DNA from 2 places in the Bradyrhizobium sp. HKCCYLS2038 genome. Region 1 is predicted to be linked to the other one. Evidence: predicted binding sites of a transcription regulator. Region 1 holds the regulator's gene; the other holds the start of a gene.
The links. Region 1 encodes PhoB, which activates phosphate uptake and scavenging genes when phosphate is short. Its sites were predicted from a motif close to TGTCATNNANCTGTCAT; they were not measured.

Region 1 (7,318 bases):
GAACGTCGGTGCACGCATTCTCGGCGCCGAGAGGAACGCAAAATGACCGAACTGTCCGTTTCCGTCAGCCAACCTAATCCCGCTCTCCTGCATGGCCAGCCGCTTCCCGAAGCGCCCGCCAAGGTGACCGCGCGCAACCTGAATTTCTACTACGGCGATCACCACGCGCTGAAGAACATCAACCTGACGCTCGGCACCAACCGTGTCACGGCGTTCATCGGCCCGTCCGGTTGCGGCAAGTCCACGCTGCTGCGGATCTTCAACCGGATGTACGATCTCTATCCGGGCCAGCGCGCCACCGGCCAGCTGATGCTGGACAACACCAACATCCTCGATCCCAAGCTCGACCTCAATCTGTTGCGCGCGCGGGTCGGCATGGTGTTCCAGAAGCCGACGCCGTTCCCGATGACGATCTACGAGAACATCGCCTTCGGCATCCGCCTCTATGAGAAGATCTCGAAGTCCGAGATGGACGACCGGGTCGAGAAGGCGCTGCGCGGCGGCGCGCTGTGGAACGAGGTCAAGGACAAGCTCAACGCGTCGGGCCTGTCGCTGTCCGGCGGCCAGCAGCAGCGCCTGTGCATCGCCCGCACCGTGGCGGTTCGGCCGGAGGTGATCCTGTTCGACGAGCCGTGCTCGGCGCTCGATCCGATCTCGACCGCCAAGGTCGAGGAGCTGATCCAGGAGCTCGCCGAGAACTACACGATCGCGATCGTCACCCATAACATGCAGCAGGCGGCGCGCGTCTCCGACAAGACCGCCTTCATGTATCTCGGCGAACTGATCGAGTTCGACGACACCAACAAGATCTTCACCTCGCCGAGCGATCGGCGGACCCAGGATTACATCACCGGCCGGTTCGGCTGACGCCGACGCATTGCTTTCAGGAGATCATCATGGCCAGTGAACATACCGCCAAGGCATTCGACAGCGACCTGCAGGATCTGACCCGCCTCGTCTCCGAGATGGGCGGCCTCGCCGAGCGTCTGATCGTCGATTCCGTCGATGCACTGGTGCGGCGCGACGTGGCGCTCGGGCAGAAGGTCGTCACCGCGGATGCCGAGGTCGACCGTCTGCAGCGGCTGATCGAGGAGCGCGCCGTGCTCACCATCGCGCGCCGCCAGCCGATGGCGGTCGATTTGCGCGAGATCGTCGGCGCCATGCGCGTCGCGACCGATCTCGAGCGGATCGGCGACCTCGCCAAGAACATCGGCAAGCGCGTCGCGGCGCTGGAGAGCGATTTCCATCCGCTCAAGCTGATCCGCGGCCTGGAGCACATGACCGATCTGGTGCAGTCGCAGGTCAAGTCGGTGCTGGATGCCTATGCCGCGCATGATCTGCCGGCGGCAATGGCGGTGTGGAAGGGCGACGAGGAGGTCGACGCCATCTGCACCTCGCTGTTCCGCGAGCTTCTCACCTACATGATGGAGGATCCGCGCAACATCTCGTTCTGCATCCATCTGATGTTCTGCGCCAAGAACATCGAGCGGATCGGCGATCACGCGACCAATATCGCGGAGACCGTGTTCTACATGATCGAGGGCCAGGCGATCGTCGACAAGCGTCCGAAGGGCGACATGACGAGCTTCACGGCGACGATCCCCGGCAACTGAGAAAGACCCGTTCGACATGACCGCGCGCATTCTGGTGGTGGAAGACGAAGAGGCGCTGACCACGCTCCTGCGCTATAATCTCGAGACCGAGGGCTACGAGGTCGAGACGGTGGGGCGCGGCGACGAGGCCGATACGCGGCTGAAGGAGCGCATTCCCGATCTCGTCGTGCTCGACTGGATGTTGCCGGGCCTGTCCGGCATCGAGCTGTGCCGGCGGCTGCGGGCGCGGTCCGAGACCAAGCAGCTGCCGATCATCATGCTGACGGCGCGCGGCGAGGAGAGCGAGCGCGTGCGCGGGCTCGCGACCGGCGCCGACGACTACATCGTCAAGCCGTTCTCGGTGCCCGAGCTGCTGGCGCGGGTGAAGGGCCTGCTGCGCCGGGCGATCCCGGAGCGGCTCGCGACGATCCTGTCCTATGGCGACATCGAGCTCGACCGCGAGAAGCGCCGCGTCGCGCGATCGGGACGGCCGATCGATCTCGGCCCGACCGAGTACCGGCTGCTCGAATTTTTCCTGGAGCATCCCGGTCGCGTGTTCAGCCGCGAGCAGTTGCTCGACAGCGTGTGGGGCCGCGACATCTATATCGACGAGCGCACCGTCGACGTTCATATCGGCCGCCTGCGCAAGCTGCTCAATCCCGGCCGCGAGCAGGACCCGATCCGCACCGTGCGCGGCGCCGGCTATGCGCTCGACGACCGCTTCGCCAAATCCGAGCAGGCGTGAGCGGCGGACCGGCCTGATGGCCGGCAGCATTAAGCATTAAGGAGTTCATCGTCCGCTTTCCGCCACGCCGCCGCCGTCTTGATCATCTTGGCTGGACGACCCATCTCGGTGTTGCCAGTCGCAGCGGACGCCCTTGATCAAGCCCCTCATCATCATTCTTTCCGTGCTGCTCGGTGCAGTCACGAGCGCCTCGGCCGCCGAGCTCGAGGACGCCGTCGCAGCCGCGGCGAATGGACAGTCCGCGTCGGCGCTACGCCGTCTGCAGCCGCTCGCCGCCAAAGGCGATGCGCGGGCGCAGTTCGACCTCGGCTTCATGACTGCCTTCGGCTGGGGCGTGCCGCGCAATCCGACCGAGGCGCTGGTCTGGTACCGCAAGGCTGCCGATCAGGGGCTCGCCGTCGCACAGCACTATCTCGGCATCGCCTATTTCAACGGTGAGGGCGCCGCCCGCGATCACGGCGAAGCCGGACGCTGGTTCAACCGCGCCGCCGCGCAGGGCTTCGCCCAGTCGCAATACATGCTCGGCCTGATGATGCTCGACGGCCAAGTCATGACCCGGGACGTGATCCAAGGTTATGCCTGGCTGGTGATGGCCGGCCGCAACGGCGTCAGATCGGCCGGTCGCGAGCTCCAGCGGGCGAGGCTCAACGACGCGCAGCGGCAGCAGGCCGAGGCGACGATCGCGGCGTGGCGTCCGAAGCCGGAATCGACTGACGCGGGCATCGTCAATCCGCGCCCCGAGCAGCTGCTCGGACTCGACCGTCATTTCGGCGATGTCGTCGATCCCACCTCGTGGCCGGCGTCGGCGATCGGCGTCGTCACCGTGGCGCAGTTCAGCACCGGAGGCTCGTGCACGGGAACGCTGGTGGCCCCGCGCGTGGTGCTGACGGCGGCGCATTGCGTGTTCAACGGCGTGACGCTGGTCAGCCCCGGGAACGTCCACTTCCTGGTCGGCATGAACAAGGGTACCCCTGCCGCGTCATCGATCGCCGACAAGCTGATCTTGGCGCCGGATTTCATCCCGACGCAGCACGACAAATGGTCGAGCGACCGCTCACCCGCTGATTGGGCGCTGATCGTGTTGAAGGACGCATTGCCGTCGAAGCCGGTGGCCGTGAAGGTGATGAGCCGCGACGAGCTCGCCGCGGCGACCCAGGCCGGCACCATTTCCGAGATCGGCTACGGCCAGGAGCGGCGCTATTCGCCGACCGGCCAGCGCAACTGCACCGCCGGCATGACCAAGGATGCGCGGCTGCTCATCGTGCATTGCCTCGCCAATTTCGGCTATTCGGGCTCGCCGATCCTCGCTGAGATCGGCGGCGTTCCGACGGTGGTCGGCATCTTCTCCGCCTTCCACGAGGAGACCCGGCTGATGTTCGCCTCTCCCGCCAGCCAGTTCGAAGCAGCGGTGCGGCGCGAGATCGCGGCGCAGAGTGCCTCGGCGCGGTGAGGTGAGAGGCGAGCTGGTCAATGTTTGTGCGTGACCGGATAGCGGGTTGCCAAGGGAGGGAGATCGATCGCGGTCGAACGGGCCGCGGTTGTTGATTTGCGAGGGATTCTGACGCTGGAGCGCGAGCCTTGCCTTTTGGCGCAGGTCTTGCTCTCCTGTCCAAGTATGACGATTTTGCCAATTGATCATCCTCGGTCCTCGATCCTCGCCCGGTTCCGCACCGAGGGCGGCCGGAACGCGGCGCTGCTGGCGGGCCTCGTGCTCGCCAACGCGCTGGCCTGGGCTTGGGCTTTCGCGCTGTATGCCGACCGCCCCGCCATCGTCGGCACCGCCATGCTGGCCTGGCTGCTCGGCCTCCGCCACGCGGTCGACGCGGATCACATCGCGGCGATCGACAATGTGGTGCGCAAGCTGGTGCAGGACGGCGACGCACCGCGCGCCGCGGGTCTGTACTTCGCGCTCGGCCATTCCAGCGTCGTCGTCATCGCCACCATCGTCGTGAGCCTGATCGCCGGCGCCGATCTCTTGAGCGAGGACAGCGCGATCCGGGCGATCGGCGGCACCATCGGCACCGCGGTATCAGCAGGCTTCCTGCTGCTGATCGCGGTGTCCAACCTGATCCTGTTCGTCAACCTCTGGCGCCGCAAGGCACGGCCGCAGCCGGACATCGAAGCCGTCGGAAGCGCAGAGCGCGGCTTGCTGATTCGTCTCCTCCGTCCGTTGCTCCGCATCATCTCGCGCGCCTGGCACATGTACCCGCTCGGCTTCCTGTTCGGTCTCGGCTTCGACACCGCCAGCGAGATCGGCCTGTTGAGCCTGTCGGCGACGGAGGCGGCGCGTGGCGCAAGTCTCGCGCATGTGCTGGTGTTCCCGGCGCTGTTCGCCGCCGCGATGGCCACCGTCGATACGGCCGACAGCATGCTGATGGTCGGCGCCTATCGCTGGGCGCTGACCGATCCCGCGCGCAAGCGGCGCTACAATCTCGTGATCACGGGTGCGTCGGTGGCGATTGCGCTGGTGATCGGCAGCGTCGAGGCAGCCACGCTGCTGGCGCCGCGACTTGGTCTCCCGTCGATCGGCCTCGGCGACGAGATCGCCAATCTCGGCATCGTCGCCATCGGTGCGTTCGGGCTGATCTGGGCCGTGGCCATGCTGGCCGGCCGGCGGCGCGGTTCCGCACCGGGCGAACCGCTTGCCAGCATTCGCGCCGGAGGGCTAAACCCGAACCCGGTAGGCCGAACGCTTGGAACGGGATAGCGGCGGGACCTGACGATGGCCGGCTCGGACGCAATGATCAGGATGCTGTGGCTGCAGGGCGCGAGCTGCGGCGGCTGCACAATGTCGATCCTGGAAAGCGGTGCCTCGGGTTGGTTCGACGAGCTGCGCCAATCCGGCATCGAGCTCGTGTGGCATCCCTCGGTCAGCGAACAGACCGGTGACGAGGTCGTCGATGTGCTCGAGGCGATTCGCGATGGCCGCGAGCGGCTCGATCTGCTGGTGCTCGAAGGCTCGGTGGCGCGCGGACCCGGTCTGACCGGGCGCTTCAACATGCTCGCCGGCACGGGCCGCTCGATCTATCACTGGCTGCTCGACCTGGCGCCGCTGGCCGACTACGTCGTCGCGGTCGGCAGTTGCGCCGCCTATGGCGGCATTCCCGCGGCCGGCATCAATCCGACCGATGCGGTCGGACTGCAGTTCGAGGGCAGCGATGTCGGCGGCGCGCTCGGCGCCGGCTTCCGTTCGAAGCGCGGATTGCCGGTGATCAACGTCGCCGGCTGCGCGCCGCATCCGGGCTGGATGATGGAAAGCCTGCTGGCCCTCGTGTCGGGCGATCTGACCGCGGATGGCCTCGACGCGGTGGGACGTCCGACCTTCATCGCCAATCATCTCGCCCATCACGGCTGCTCCCGCAACGAGTTCTATGAGTTCAAGGCGAGCGCCGAGACGATGTCGGAGCGCGGCTGCCTGATGGAGCATCTCGGCTGCCGCGCCACGCAGGCGGTCGGCGACTGCAATCAGCGCTCGTGGAATGGCGGCGGCTCCTGCACCAAGGGCGGCTATGCCTGCATCGCCTGCACCTCGCCGGGCTTCGAAAGTGCGCAGAACTATCTGCAGACGGCCAAGCTCGCCGGCATTCCGGTGGGCTTGCCGACCGACATGCCGAAGGCCTGGTTCGTCGCGCTCGCGGCGCTGTCGAAGTCGGCGACGCCACGGCGCGTGCGGGTCAACGCGACCGCCGATCACGTCGTGGTGCCGCCGAGCCGGCCCAGTGACAAGCGCAGCTCATGACCCGGATTACCGTCGGCCCGTTCAACCGCGTCGAGGGCGACCTCGAGGTCAGGCTCGACATCGAGAGTGGCCGGGTCGCGCGCGCGGAAGTGACGGCGCCGCTGTATCGCGGCTTCGAGCAGATCCTGGAAGGCCGTCCGCCGCTCGATGCCCTGGTGATCGCACCGCGCATTTGCGGCATCTGCTCGGTGTCGCAATCGATCGCCGCCGCCAGCGCGCTGCGTCAGGCGATGGGAGTGACAGCGGCCCCGAACGGCATGCTCGCGACCAACATTGCCCATGCCGCCGAGAACGCCGCCGATCATCTCACCCATTTCTACATCTTCTTCATGCCCGACTTCGCACGCGACGCCTACGCCGCGCACGCTTGGCATGCCGCGACGGCCGAGCGGTTCACCGCCACCAAGGGGAGCGCGACGCGTGAGGCGCTGCCGGCGCGGGCGCGGCTGCTCGAGATCATGGGCCTGATTGCCGGGAAATGGCCGCACAGCCTGGCGTTCCAGCCCGGCGGCACGACACGCGCGATCGAGCTCGGCGAGCGCGTCCGGCTCAATGCGATCGCGGCGTCGTTTCGCGGCTTCCTCGAACGCGTCGTCTTTGCCGACAAACTGGAAAACGTCCTCGCTCTGTCGACGGGGGATGAACTCGATCACTGGCGCGAGGGGCGCGGCGGCGACTTCGCGCATTTCCTTCGCTTGGCGGATGCGCTGGCGTTGGCCGATCTCGGCAAGGGACCGGGCGTGCTGATGAGCTTCGGGGCCTATCACGATGCGGATGGCGCGCGCTTTCGTGCCGGCCTGCGCCTCAGTGATGGCGCGATAGGGGGCCTACCGGGCGATCAGATCACGGAAGACGTCTCGCATGCCTGGATGCTGGAGACGTCGAGCGATCCGGCCGAGAGCCGCACGCTGCCCGATGCCGACAAGGCCGACGCCTACAGCTGGTGCAAGGCACCGCGTCTTGCGGGACAACCCGTCGAGGTCGGCGCCCTCGCCAGGCAAGCGGTCGATGGTCAGAGGCTGATCACCGCCCTGGTGAAGGCCGATGGCAGCAATGTCCGCAACCGCGTCATTGCCCGATTGATCGAGACGGCACAGCTTGCGCTGTCGATCGAGCATTGGATCAAGGCGCTGCGCCTGAACGAGCCGTTCTGCGAAAACAGCGCTGGCGTGGCCGACGGCGATTTCGTCGGACGCGTCGAGGCTGCGCGCGGAAGTCTCGGCCACTGGATGGCGGTCCGCT
Region 2 (7,318 bases), on a different contig from region 1:
TTGCGCCTTCAACCTCCTGATCGGCTATGGCGGCCTGCTGTCGTTCGGCCACGCGATGTTCCTGGGCACCGCGGGCTATTGCAGCGCGCACGCGCTGAAGGTCTGGGGTCTGCCGCCGGAGCTCGGCGTCCTCACCGGCATCGCCGGCGCCTTCGTGCTGTCGATCATCACCGGCTACATCTCGATCCGGCGTCAGGGGATCTACTTCTCGATGATCACCCTGGCGCTGTCGCAGCTGCTCTACTTCGTCTATCTGCAGACGCCGTTCACCCACGGCGAGGACGGCATCCAGGGCATCCCGCAGGGCAAGCTGTTCGGCTTCATCGACCTGTCGAAGCCGACCACGCTGTACTATGTGGTGCTGGTCGGCTTCCTCGCCGGCTTCCTCTTGATCTTCCGCACCATCAACTCGCCGTTCGGCGAGGTCTTGAAATCGATCCGGGAAAACGAGCAGCGCGCGATCTCGCTGGGCTACAAGACCGACCAGTACAAGCTGCTGGCGTTCATCCTGTCCGGCACCATCGCCGGCTTCGCCGGATCGCTGAAGGTGTTCGTGGCCCAGAACGCCTCGCTGACCGACGTGCACTGGTCGATGTCCGGCGAGATCGTGCTGATGACGCTGGTCGGCGGCCTCGGAACGGTGTTCGGGCCGGTCGTCGGCGCCTTCGTCATCATCGCCATGCAGCAATATCTGGCCGGCTTCGGCCAGTGGGTGACGGTCATCCAGGGCGTCATCTTCGTCTCCTGCGTGCTCACCTTCCGCCGCGGTGTGGTTGGAGAAATCGCCCATCTGTTCAAGCGTTCTCTCTAAGTCATTGATTTAACGAGAGATCGTCGAAAAGGCAGAAAGCGGTGGATGATCCGCCCGCCGCTTCTGCTGCGGCGTGATCCGGAGTATGACACTTCCGTGACGGGCCAGCCCTGGCCCGTTTCGGAATGGATGGATCTCGTCCCATGCTGAACTGGTTTCGCGCCGTCCTCCCTAAGGAGGAGCGGTTTTTCGATTTGTTCGCCCGCCACAACAAGGTGGTGATCCAGGGCGCGCATGCGCTGCAGGACATGCTCAAGGGCGGCGACGACATTCTGGTCCATTGCCAGCGCGTCAGCCAGTTCGAGAACGAGGCCGACAACATCACCAGGGAGGTGCTGACCGCCGTCCGCCGCACCTTCATCACCCCGTTCGACCGCGGCGACATCAAGAACCTGATCACCTCGATGGACGACGCCATCGACCAGATGCAGCAGACCGCCAAGGCCGTGGTGCTGTTCGAGGTGAAGGAGTTCGAGCCGACTATGCGCGAGATGGGCACCTTGCTGGTCGAGTGCGCCAATTTGATCGGCAAGGCGCTGCCGCTGCTGCAGGCGATCGGCCAGAACGTGCCGATGATCACCGCGATCACCGAGGAGATGACCAAGCTCGAGGGCCGGGTCGACGACCTCCACGACATCGGCCTCAAGGAGCTGTTCCTCAAGCACCGCAACGCCAACACGATGGATTTCATCGTCGGCGCCGAGATCTACGACCATCTGGAGAAGGTCGCCGACCGTTTCGACGACGTCGCCAACGAGATCAATTCGATCATGATCGAACAGGTCTAGGGTAGGGCCGCGCCGTGGACGCTCAACTCGGCCTTCCCATCCTGGTCGGCCTCATCGCCGTCGCGCTTGCGTTCGACTTCCTGAACGGCCTGCATGACGCCGCCAACTCGATCGCGACCATCGTCTCGACCCGCGTGCTGCGGCCGCAATATGCGGTGTTCTGGGCCGCGTTCTTCAACTTCGTCGCCTTCGGCGTGTTCGGCCTGCACGTCGCCCAGACCATCGGCACCGGCATCATCGATCCCGCCATCGTCGATGCGCAGGTGATCTTTGCAGCCCTGGTCGGCGCCATCGTCTGGAACCTCGTGACCTGGGCGGCCGGCATTCCCTCCTCGAGCTCGCACGCGCTGATCGGCGGCCTGGTCGGGGCAGGTTTCGCGAAGGCCGGCATCTCGGCCACGGTGTGGAGCGGGCTGTCGAAGACGGTGCTGGCGATCGTGCTGTCGCCGCTGGTCGGCCTCGTGCTGGCGATGATCCTGGTCGCGATCGTGTCCTGGGCCTCGGTGCGCTCGACGCCGTTCGCGGTCGATCGCGCCTTCCGCATCCTGCAGTTCGCCTCGGCCTCGCTTTACTCGCTCGGCCATGGCGGCAACGATGCCCAGAAGACGATGGGCATCATCGCCGTGCTGCTGTACTCGCAGGGCCATCTCGGCGAGCATTTCACGGTGCCGTTCTGGGTGGTGCTGTCGTGCCAGACGGCGATGGCCTTGGGCACCCTGATGGGCGGCTGGCGGATTGTCCGCACCATGGGCCTGCGCATCACCAAGCTGAACCCGATGCAGGGCTTCTGCGCCGAGACCGGCGGCGCCATTACGCTGTTCCTGGCGACCTTCCTCGGTGTTCCCGTCTCGACCACCCACACCATCACCGGCGCCATCGTCGGCGTCGGCGCCGCCCGCCGTGCCTCGGCGGTGCGCTGGAACGTGGCCGGATCGATCGTCTACGCCTGGATCTTCACGATTCCGGCTTCGGCCATCGTCTCGGCCGCGACCTTCTGGCTCGTCTCGGTGCTCCGGCACTGATCCGGGCTGGGTGGAGGCCGGTTAACTCCCCGGTTGGAGTTGCGGTGCAAAACGCCTATATGGGGGGCGCGCGGCGGCCGTGAGCCCGCGCCTTTCCCGTACATCGCCGCTCTCCGGCCCGAAACGACGTCCGCCGCCCCATGTCCGATATCGCCGTCACCACCGACCAGCCGTCCCGCTCGCCTCTGTCCGACGAGGTCGCGCGCCGGCGCACCTTTGCCATCATCTCGCATCCGGACGCCGGCAAGACCACGCTGACCGAGAAGCTGCTGCTGTTCGGCGGCGCCATCAACCTGGCCGGCCAGGTCAAGGCCAAGGGCGAGCGCCGCAACACTCGCTCGGACTGGATGAAGATCGAGCGCGAGCGCGGCATCTCGGTTGTGACCTCGGTCATGACCTTCGAGTTCGAAGGCCTCGTCTTCAACCTCTTGGACACGCCGGGCCACGAGGACTTCAGCGAGGACACGTACCGCACGCTGACCGCGGTCGATTCCGCCGTCATGGTGATCGACGCCGCCAAAGGCATCGAGGCGCGCACGCGAAAGCTGTTCGAGGTCTGCCGCCTGCGCGACATCCCGATCATCACCTTCATCAACAAGATGGACCGCGAGAGCCGCGACACCTTCGATCTGCTCGACGAGATCGAGAAGACGCTGGCGCTCGACACCACGCCGATGACCTGGCCGGTCGGCCGCGGCCGCGACTTCATCGGCACCTATGACGTCAGAGACGGCGGCGTGCGCCTGCTCGAAGGCGGCGGTGCCAAGACCGGCGCGGCGCAGCAGATCGACATCGCCGAGCTCGGCAAGATCAACGCCAATCTCGACATGGGCCAGATCACCGACGAGCTCGAGCTGGTCAAGGAAGCCTGCAAGCCGTTCGAGCTCGACGCGTTCCGCGAGGGCCACCTGACGCCGGTCTATTTCGGCAGCGCGCTGCGCAATTTCGGCGTCGGCGATCTGCTCGAAGGCCTCGGCCGCTACGCGCCGTCGCCGCGCGCGCAGGATTCCAATTTGCGCAAGGTCGATGCCGCCGAGCCGCGCATGAGCGCCTTCGTGTTCAAGATCCAGGCGAACATGGATCCGAACCACCGCGACCGCATCGCGTTTGCGCGGTTGTGCTCGGGCAAGCTCAACCGCGGCATGAAGGCCAAGCTGGTGCGCACCGGCAAGACCATGCCGCTGTCGAGCCCGCAATTCTTCTTCGCCCAGGACCGCTCGGTGGCTGACGAAGCCTTCGCTGGCGACGTCGTCGGCATCCCCAACCACGGCTCCTTGCGTATCGGCGATACGTTGACCGAGGGCGAGGATCTCACATTCGTCGGCGTGCCCAGCTTTGCGCCGGAAATCGTCCGCCGCGTTCGTCTCACCGACGCGATGAAGGCGAAGAAGCTGAAGGAAGCCCTGCAGCAGATGTCGGAGGAGGGCGTCGTGCAGGTGTTCCGTCCGCGCGACGGTGCGCCGGCGCTGGTCGGCGTCGTCGGCCCGCTGCAGCTCGACGTGCTCAAGGCGCGGCTCGACGCCGAGTATTCGCTGCCGGTCGAGTTTGAGATCTCCGAGTTCTCGCTGGCGCGCTGGATCTCCTGCGACGACAAGAAGAAGCTGGAGGCGTTCATCGCCTCCAATAACTCCGGCGTCGCCGACGACGTCGACGGCGATCCGGTGTTCCTGGCCAAGAACGAGTTCTATCTCGGCTACACCAAGGAGCGCGCCGAAGGCATCGTGTTCTCCAACGTCAAGGACGTGAAGAAGAAGGCGTAGTGCCGCCTCTCGCCGCACCCCGTCTTTTCCTGCCGATGAAGCTGCGCTACCCTCCTGGCTCAAACGGTGGGGAGAACGAAATGCCCGCGGTATCTTTCGGCCAGCAGGCCCTGCGTCTCACGATCGTACTGTTCGCTGCGTGCGGGCTGATGGCCGCGACCGCTGCCGACGCCGCCGAGGTTGTCGCGCTCGGTGCCAGCAACACCTATGGCAAGGGCGTCAACCGCGGTGAGGATTTTCCGGCGCAGCTCGAGGCGATGCTGCGCGGCAAGGGCGTGCAGGTCAGCGTCGCCAACGCCGGCATCAATGGCGACACCACCGGCGGGATGTTGTCCCGCTTCGACGGCGCGGTCGATGGCTCGACCCGCGTCCTGGTGCTGCAACCGGGCGGCAACGATGCCCGCAGGGGCGTCGGCGATCAGCGTGCCGGCAACGTCAGCGCCATCATGGCCAAGGCCGCGCAGCGCCGCATCAAGGTCGTGATGGTCGAGAACGGCATGCTTCGCGGCCTGCCGCATCAGGTCGACGGTCAGCACCTCACGCCCGACGGCTACCGCATGCTGGCGGCAGCGCTGCTGCCCCGGGTGATGTCAGGCTTGCGCAAGTAATCTGCCTCGCTGCGCTGAGTGAACTGCTCACAGCTCGATGATCCCCCGCCGCGCCGCATGCGCCACCGCATCGGTGCGTCCCGTCGCGTCGAGCTTGTCGAGCAGCGAGCCGACATGGAACTTCGCGGTGTGGACTGAAATGCCGAGGCTGCGCGCGATCTCCTTGTTGGAGCAGCCTTCGGCCATCAGCGCCAGCACGTCGCGCTCGCGCGCGGTCAGCTGAAACGCGTCGACGCCCTCGCTCTTGCCGGCATCATTACTACGCGGCGTCACCACCGCGACGTCGGCATCAGCGCCGGTGGCGACGAGCCGCAGGCCCGGGACGCCGCCGAGCAGCACGGCCAGGCGATCCGCGAGTTCGGCATCGTCGACCGCGATCGCGATCGTGATCGGCGCGTCGTCTTGCGCGCTCACGCCGGCCGCTCACCGATGGTCAAGGCCATCCGCACCGGCTCGCCGGCACGCAGCGCTGACACCTCGACGACAGCACCGACGCTGTCGGGGCCGAGCTCGCGCATCAGGGCGCGCATGCCGCTGAAGGGCGCGTTGTTGAGGGCGGTGATGACGTCGCCCTGGCGCAGGCCCGCGGCGGCGGCGGGACCGGCCTTGTCGACGCTCATGATCATCGCGCCGATGCCGTCGTCGAGCTTCACCGGCTGCAGCGCCGCGCCGAGATAGCCGCGCGCGATCCGGCCATGGCTCTCCAGCCGCGCCGCGACGCGGGCGATGGTCGCGCCGGGAATGACCAGGGTGCGGCGCGGACCTCGCACGGCCATGCCGACCGCACGTCCTTCGGCATCCAGAACGAGACCGCCTTCGGAGCTGTGGCGCAGCCGCGTGTCGAGCTCGATCCGCGCATCGATGTCGCCGCCGCGCAGGCTGCGCCAGTGCCCGGCCGATTTCGCCACCATAGCCAGTGCCGCGACCGGCGTGCCCTGGTCGGCGGCGACGATGACGGCGAGGGCGCCGAGCGGCGGCACCTGCGCGGCCATCGGCATGACCGGGGCGTCTGCGCCTTCGACACGCAGCAGCGCGATGTCGGTGGTGTGATCGCGCCCGACGATGCTTGCGGGACGCGTGGTGCCGTCGGCCAGCGCCAGGATGACGTCACCCTCGTCGGCGAGCGCCTCGTCGGCGGTGACGACGAGCCCCGGCTTCCAGAGAAAGCCCGACGCACGCGAGCGGTGCGAATGGACCGAGACGAGGGAGGGCGCGGCGGCGGCGACGGTGGCGGCCAGCGCGGAGGAAAGCGAATTGAGAGGTGACAGGTCGGACATCGACGGCTCCTGGGTTGCCCTCAATGTGGAGCGCCGGCGGGTTTTTCAAAACTCCCCGGTTGGGCAGGATATGCTCTGAACCGGACGGCCATCGCTATAGACCTAGCTGCTGAGACGTCTCACGACATGCCGAGCCGAGGGCCCCGATGCGATACTGCCTGACTGCCGCAGCCCTGCTGCTGGCTGCTCCCGCGCTGGCCCAGACGGCGGCGCCGATGGAAGGGCCGATCAGCTGCACGCTGCCCGTCGCAGCGACCGATTCAGCCCAAATCCTGAAGCAGCGCTATGGCGCCGAGGCTGTCGTGCAGGACCTTCCGGGCGCCGAGGGCGAGACGTATAAGGGCCTGGTGCTGTTTCCGCGCGCCATGGATCGCCGCATCGAGGTCGCCTTCATCGACGACAAGAAGATGAGTCCGGTCTCCGGACTGACGTTGCGCGACAGCGCCAAGACCAGCCGCTGGAGCGTCGCCGGGATCACTATCGGTTCGAGCCTCGCTGCGGTCCAGCAGGCCAATGGCAAGCCGTTCGTCGTCGCCGGCTTCGGCTGGGACTATGGCGGCTTCGTCACCGACTTCAAGAACGGCGCGCTCGGACGCATGCTGCCGGGCGGCTGCTCGATCACGCTGCGCTTCGGCAAGGACGGAAATGTGCCGCGCGCGCTGTCCGGCGACGGGGTGAAGGCGTCATCCGACAATCCGGCGCTGGTGAAATTCGCACCCGTCGTTACCGAGATCGGAGTGAATTTCGCTGCGAAGTAATCGCAGCCGTCCCCGCCGCGGGCGAGCGGCACCGGCCGTCGGGAGGATCCGCAATGGCCCTGAAATCGCGCAAGGTGATCTTTGTTCACGGCATCTTCGGCTGGGGCGAGGGCGAGTTGCCGTTCTCATACTGGGGCGACGCGCTCGCGCAGTTCGCTGGCTCGCACTTCCAGGCACACGAGGTCAAATGTGGACCGATCAGCTCTTTCCATGACCGGGCCTGCGAAGTCTTCGCTCAGATCAAGGGGGGAAACTTTCGCTATGGCAACGCCGCGGAAGGCAAGCGCCCCGAGG

Region 2: the regulator PhoB is predicted to act here: its motif matches at 897-913, upstream of ACQR1I_RS31090 (DUF47 domain-containing protein).

The regions. Positions count from the first base shown of each region.
Region 1 is NZ_JBNPTM010000006.1:25,349-32,666, reverse strand. Features, by position in the region: gene pstA (phosphate ABC transporter permease PstA) at 1-46, shown strand, start outside; gene pstB (phosphate ABC transporter ATP-binding protein PstB) at 43-867, shown strand; gene phoU (phosphate signaling complex protein PhoU) at 897-1,613, shown strand; gene phoB (phosphate regulon transcriptional regulator PhoB) at 1,630-2,337, shown strand; gene ACQR1I_RS25285 (trypsin-like serine protease) at 2,471-3,787, shown strand; gene ACQR1I_RS25280 (HoxN/HupN/NixA family nickel/cobalt transporter) at 3,953-5,044, shown strand; gene ACQR1I_RS25275 (HupU protein) at 5,060-6,076, shown strand; gene ACQR1I_RS25270 (nickel-dependent hydrogenase large subunit) at 6,073-7,318, shown strand, end outside.
Region 2 is NZ_JBNPTM010000009.1:141,931-149,248, reverse strand. Features, by position in the region: gene ACQR1I_RS31095 (branched-chain amino acid ABC transporter permease) at 1-811, shown strand, start outside; gene ACQR1I_RS31090 (DUF47 domain-containing protein) at 955-1,599, shown strand; gene ACQR1I_RS31085 (anion permease) at 1,614-2,621, shown strand; gene ACQR1I_RS31080 (peptide chain release factor 3) at 2,762-4,381, shown strand; gene ACQR1I_RS31075 (GDSL-type esterase/lipase family protein) at 4,462-4,989, shown strand; gene ACQR1I_RS31070 (response regulator transcription factor) at 5,017-5,403, opposite strand; gene ACQR1I_RS31065 (S1C family serine protease) at 5,400-6,266, opposite strand; gene ACQR1I_RS31060 (hypothetical protein) at 6,413-7,024, shown strand; gene ACQR1I_RS31055 (lipase-like domain-containing protein) at 7,078-7,318, shown strand, end outside.